Linked DNA regions of Agarilytica rhodophyticola. The protein of the gene in region 2 interacts with the protein of the main gene of each other region in a pairwise test. Links are inferred from orthologs where the notes say so. Each region holds a gene or a part of one and is shown on either strand. Other genes may lie near its edges.

What was found.
Region 1: the proteins of BVC89_RS20480 (region 2) and glnK interact in binary tests that used the Escherichia coli proteins (3 or more experiments, as listed by UniProt). The link is inferred for Agarilytica rhodophyticola from one-to-one orthologs.

Annotation. Positions count from the first base shown.
Region 1 is NZ_CP020038.1:6,431,523-6,434,553, reverse strand. What follows is about bases 317-3,015. They hold glnK (P-II family nitrogen regulator), read left to right. Parts: upstream 317-1,346; coding sequence 1,347-1,685; downstream 1,686-3,015. Other genes in these bases: BVC89_RS26600 (ammonium transporter), read left to right, coding at 1,728-2,978; BVC89_RS26610 (TorF family putative porin), read left to right, coding at 548-1,246. In the rest of the region: BVC89_RS26615 (accessory factor UbiK family protein), read right to left, coding at 1-164. UniProt on the Escherichia coli protein: Involved in the regulation of nitrogen metabolism. Regulates the activity of its targets by protein-protein interaction in response to the nitrogen status of the cell.
Region 2 is NZ_CP020038.1:4,950,284-4,953,827, reverse strand. The notes cover bases 238-3,449. They hold BVC89_RS20480 ([protein-PII] uridylyltransferase), read right to left. Parts: upstream 3,141-3,449; coding sequence 438-3,140; downstream 238-437. Other genes in these bases: map (type I methionyl aminopeptidase), read right to left, coding at 3,144-3,449; dapC (succinyldiaminopimelate transaminase), read right to left, coding at 238-370. Outside these bases: more of dapC, read right to left, coding at 1-237; more of map, read right to left, coding at 3,450-3,544.

The DNA.
Region 1 (3,031 bases), 1.5 Mb from region 2 along the record:
TGAGCGTCAAACTCATCTCGGGTCACCAAATTGAGTTTGCGAAGATTAGCTTCTATCAGGGCTTTGATCTTAGAGGCTGATGCTGATGCGTTTTTCTCTGTATTGCCGTTAGCAAGTGTCTGTTGAATATCGTTAAAGATTTGCTTTGCCAGTTGTTCAATCATTGTAAGAGGCCCTAAGGATGTGATTTTTTGCCCTATTTTAAACCACTCAAGCCTATTCAGGTAAGCACTTGAAAATGCTCTCAAACAGCTTTTCTCTAGTTTAGTGAATAGAGTTTGTTAGATGGATTGCTCATTTTAAATGTAATGTCTGCATTTGGTGCGTTTTGTTTGCGCCATATTTGGAGGTGAGCGTTATTTTGGTGCGACGCCTTCCACACCTATCAGTCCAGTTTGTAAGAATTCTCTCTAAGTTTTTGAAATATATCATAAAAAATACAAAATATTCTATTGGCATGAGAACTGCTTTTGTTTCTGCAGCTTCGTTTTGGGGGCAGTAATGGAATGGCGAAGCCACTATAAAAAAATTATTAGAGGGTATAGCAATGAAAAAGTTAACACTGTTGATGACGTCCGCTACTCTGGCTTTAATGGCTTCCCTGCCTTCGCATGCTGAGCTGGCTGCAAATATAACCGCAACAAATGACTACGTATGGCGTGGCATTAGTCAAACTCAAAATGGGTCGGCAGTGCAAGGTGGATTGGACTACACACAAGGTGGCTTTTTTGCTGGAACTTGGATATCAAACACCTCTTTCGGTTCTAGTGAAACGGACTTGTACACTGGTTTTGGCGGTGAGGTGGGCGATTTTGGCTATAGCGCAATGTTTATTTACTACTGGTATCCAGGAGTGAAAGCAGATTCAGACTTTGGCGAAATTGCCCTGGATTTTAGCTACAGCCTACTTTCTTTTGGTGCAGCCGTTACTGTTGTCAGCGAAATTCAAGAAGATACTGCAGCCTTTGCAGAGGGGGATGTTCACTACTATATCGGTATCGGTGGGGAAATTGAGGAGACTTGGAATCTCAGTGCCACCTACGGTTTTTATGACTTTGATGCCGATGGTGTCACCGGTGTTGGTGATTTGAGCTACGGTTACTTTGAAGTTGCCGCTACTAAAGATCTTGGGGACTTTGGTGAGGTATCGATCGCATTGAGTGTCGCCGATGACGAAGCTCGCAATGTTGGTAGTGCCAACTCCGATGAGCCCATAAGCCGTATTAGTTGGTCGAAATCTTTTTAGAAATTTTTGTGGGGGTAGTAGCCTTGTTCTACTGCTTTTTACTAAAGCCTTTTGGCGCCATGAAATAAAATCACGATATGAAAATTATAGGAGCAGCCCAGTGAAATTAATTACTGCTGTAATCAAACCTTTTAAGCTCGATGCAGTGAGAGAGTCTCTTTCTGAAATTGGTGTACAAGGGATTACTGTAACTGAAGTTAAAGGCTTCGGACGCCAAAAAGGCCATACCGAACTTTATCGAGGTGCGGAGTATGTAGTGGACTTTTTACCCAAAACCAAACTAGAAGTCGCTATTGCTGACGATCAAGTGGATTCTGTTATGGAAGCCATTAGCAAAGCGGCACACAGTGGAAAAATTGGCGACGGAAAAATATTTGTTTCTTCACTAGAACAAGTTATTCGTATCCGCACCGGTGAATCTGGTGAAGACGCCTTATAAAAATTGACAATGAGAATATATAAGTAACATTTGGGGAACACTATGGAGACTCAGGTACAAGAATTACAATTTGCCTTAGATACGTTTTACTTCCTGGTAAGTGGCGCCTTGGTTATGTGGATGGCCGCGGGCTTTGCAATGCTAGAAGCCGGACTTGTAAGAGCTAAAAACACCACTGAAATTTTAACTAAGAATATCTCGCTATTTGCTATCGCATGCACCATGTTCATGATCTGTGGCTATCAACTTATGTATAGCGGCAATGGCTTCGGTTTCTTTCTTTCCAACTTAGCTGATGCTGATGCTGGTTTAGGCTATTCAAACGCAGCAGACTTTTTCTTCCAAGTAGTGTTTGTGGCAACGGCAATGTCCATCGTTTCAGGAGCGGTTGCTGAGCGCATGAAACTATGGGCGTTTTTATTATTTGCTGTTGTTATGTGTGGCTTTATTTATCCTATGGAAGGCTCTTGGACTTGGGGAGGCGAAGCTATCATTGGCTCTTTCCAAATTAAAGGTAAGCCTGAAGGTGCCGGGGTTGATTTTCAAGATTTTGCAGGCTCAGGCATTGTTCATATGGCCGGTGCTGCAGCGGCGTTAGCTGGTGTGTTAATTCTGGGGCCTCGTAAAGGCAAGTACAATAGTAATGGTAGTGTTAACGCCATACCGGGCGCTAATTTACCATTAGCAACATTGGGAACTTTCATTCTTTGGATGGGTTGGTTTGGCTTTAATGGTGGCTCACAACTTGTTATTTCTACCAAGGGTGACGCCGGTGCTGTAGCGATGATTTTCCTCAATACCAATGCAGCGGCAGCAGGTGGATTGATTGGCGCCTTAATGGTTGCTCGTATCATGTTTGGCAAAGCGGATTTAACTATGGCGCTCAATGGTGCTTTAGCGGGCCTTGTGGCGATCACTGCCGGCCCTGATACACCTTCTGCTTTAGTAGCAACAATTATCGGCCTTGTAGGAGGCGTGATAGTGGTTTTCTCCATTGTTGGCTTGGATAAGTTAAAGATAGATGATCCTGTTGGTGCTATTTCTGTTCACGGTGTCGTTGGTTTATTTGGCTTGTTGGTTGTGCCTCTTACTAATGACAGTGCTAGCTTTGGTATGCAGATTCTAGGTGCTCTGGTTATCTTTGTATGGGTGTTTGCTACTTCTTTGATTGCTTGGTTTGTAATCAAAGCTGTGATTGGCGTGCGTGTGTCTGAGGAAGAAGAATTTAATGGCGTCGATATTTCAGAGTGTGGTATGGAAGCATATCCAGAGTTTTCATCAGGCGCGAAATAAGTAACTATTTACTTCTGTTGGCCGGGCAATGCCCGGCTTTTTTTTGCTTGCTT
Region 2 (3,544 bases):
TCAATACTTTTCCCCCTGGGGTTTGTGCATTGACTACTACTTGTGTAAAAGCAAATAAAGCTTCGCGAGTGCCATTGACGGGGATAATATTATGTTGATCATCGATAGAGCCTTGTTTTAGCCCAAAACGGTGAGTTATCCAATGTGCCATAGCCTGTCGCAATTCATCAGTACCTTTAGTAACCGGGTAGTTGCTAATGGTATGCAATTGATCGCGGACTTCGTCCAATACAAATTCTGGAGGATTATGCTTTGGTTCACCAATGGATAAGGCGATATGAGGTTTATCTGCCGGAGGTGCTATACCTTGTTTTAATTTAAGTAGTTTTTCAAAAGGATAAGGTTGCAATTGCTCAAGATGTGGATTCATATTTTTAATAAATTACCCAAACGATTAACCCGGCATATTTGCCTGCCAGGTTAATTAAAAAGTGAGTTTACGCTTCATTAAGTTCTTGTTTGATTTGGCTATCCAAGCGACGACAAATTTCGTCTTGCAAATCCATACATAGCTGTGCATCGCCTAGGGGATTACCATCTCTGCTGGTAATAAAAAACACGTCTTCCACTCGTTCCCCTAAGGTTGAAATCTTTGCATTTTGCATATTGATATCGAAGTCCATAAAGATTTGTGCAATAGTTGCTAGTAGTCCTGGGCGATCCGGACTGATAACTTCTAGCACCGTGCAATTTTTACTGAGATTATTCGAGATACTTGTTCGTGTTGGTGTGGCTAATTGTTTTAACTGTCTTGGCGTTCTGCGTTCCGCGATATCAGAATACTCCCCCACCAGACGCAATTCTTCTAACAATGCGTTAGAAATTTTTTCAAACACGTCATGATTATCGCCGAGAGGATTAAAGTTTTCATCGAGCACATAAAAAGTATCGAGGGTATAACCTGTGCTCGATGTGTAAATCCTTGCATCTTGAATGTTAAGGGATAGTTGCGCGAGACAAGTGGCCGCCGCAACAAATACATGTTGCGCATCTTTTACATATAAAAATATTTCGGTGGCGTTAGTAAACCTTTTGTTCGCCGTTTCTCGAACGAGCACTAGAGGCTGATCAGTATTGTGGTTAATCAAGGCTTCGGTTTGCCAGGCGATATCCCAGTGACTCTCGCGAACAAAGTACTCGTCTCCCATTCCTTGCCAGAGAGCCATCGCTTGCTGCTGGGAAATATTCTTATCGTTCAGCTTCATAATGGCTTGATGTTGGGTTTCTTCGATCAATTCTTGTATATCGACGGTATTTTCAAGGCCTTTGCGCATAGCGCGCTTGGTTTCGCTATAAAGCTGATGCATCAAAGATGCACGCCAACTGTTCCATATATCTGGATTGGTGCCGCACATATCGGCTACAGTGAGGGCGTAAAGGTAGTCTAGATGTAATTGATCGCCTACTTGGGTGGCAAAGTTTTGAATAACCTCCGGGTCCGAGATATCTTGCTTTTGGGAAACGTAAGACATCAGCAAATGCTTTTCTACTAGCCAAGTGACAAGGCGTGTTTCTCGCCGAGACAGGCCATGAGACTCGCAAAATTCTTTGGCATCCTGAGCACCCAACAACGAATGGTCGCCGCCACGCCCTTTACCAATATCATGAAATAGACCGGCGATATAGAGCAGTTCAGGCTTTGGTAAATTATTGATAACATGTGCTGCCACTGGGAAGCGCTTTTCTTCTTCCGGTAAAGTAAAGCGACGCATATTCTTTATCACCAACAGGGTGTGCGCGTCCACGGTATAGCGGTGGAATAAGTCATGCTGCATCTGGCCCGTAATTTTACCAAACGCTGGTAAATAGCGACCCAATACCCCATAACGCTTCATTCGAGTCAGTTGGGTGACAAAGCCATATTCGATGGAAAATATGGCCATGAACATTTTTTTGTTTTCGCTGTTGGCACGAAACTCGTCATCGATAAGCCAGCGCTTGTCCCGGATCAGACGTATAGTCGATGCTGTAACCCCTGCGATGTTAGGGGCATCTCCCATCAATACAAAGATTTCTAGCAGAGCGCTTGGATGCTTATCGAAAACATCGTCGCTGGTAACCTCAATATAGTTATTACGCAGTTGAAAGCGCTCGTTAATAGGTTTTATCTTGGTTCTGAAGGATGGGCCATTAATCACATCTGCGAGGTAATGTAGCAGTACATCGTTGAGCCCGCGCAAGGCGGTCACAGTACGATAGTATTCGTACATAAACTGCTCTACTGCTAAGCCCTTATCTGAATCCTGGTAACCAAAGATTTTTGCTAGTTCCCGTTGATGTTCAAACAGTAGGCGCTCATCTGAACGTCCCGCAAGCAAGTGCAGCCCATAGCGCACTTTCCAGAGAAACTCCTCACCCGATCTAAAAACAGCAAATTCATGTTCGGTAAAAAATCCCTTACCTTCTAATTGGCGCAGCGTTTTGACGCCAAAATAGCGTTTCGCTACCCACGTAATCATTTGTATATCACGTAAGCCACCTGGGGAGTTTTTAACATTGGGCTCTAGGTCGTTTTCACTGCCTTCGTATTTTTGATGGCGTGTTGTTTGTTCTTCCCATTTGGCTTTGAAAAAATCTCGCGGCTTCCAGATTTTTTTGGGTGAAATTAAAGTGTTAAGCTCTTGCAGCAATTTATTATTGCCTGCGATAGTACGAGATTCTATAAGGTTAGTGGCGACGGTAATATCGTTACTTGCTATCTTGGCGCACTCTTTAACTGTCCTAACACTGCTGCCGATTTCAAGGCCAATGTCCCAAAGAAAAGTGACGAATGCTTGTAAGTCCTCATCGTATTTTTTGCCCGCTTTGTTATCCAAGAGAATTAGGATATCAATATCAGAATGAGGGTGAAGTTCTCCTCGGCCATAGCCTCCCACTGCGATCAGAGAAATATCCGTGTTTAATTCAAATGAATGATGCCAAGCGTAGTGCAGAATCAAATCAATAAACGCTGAGCGTTCATATATTAGGTATCGAATGGCTTCTTCTTGGTAAAAGCGATCGGCTAGGTGTTTGTTAACACCGGCAATAGCATCTTTAAAAACAGTTATTACCGGCTTAACCGCAAGATCTGATCGAAACCTTTCTTGATTAAAGCAAAGGGGTTGGCATGGAAACTCGGGATATTTTCTGGCCGCCATTGTTTAGAATGCTTCTTCTTTACGTGCTGTTAATACTTCTACGCCATCAGAGGTCACCGCAAGGGTATGTTCCCACTGAGCTGATAGACGACCATCGCGTGTCTCCACTGTCCATTGATCACCTTTAAGCTTTGTTTGTGCCTTACCTGCGTTAATCATCGGCTCAATGGTAAAAGTCATGCCTTCTTGCAATGCCATACCTGTATTTCGTTTGCCATAGTGGAGTACCTGAGGTTCCTCGTGAAAAACCTTACCAATGCCATGACCGCAGTAGTCGCGGACTACAGAATAGTGGTTTTTTTCAGCGTAGGTTTGAATTACATGGCCGATATCTCCTAGCTGAGTGCCGGGTTTTACCAGCTCTATGGCTTTATATAGACACTCTTGTGTTATTTTCGTCAGTC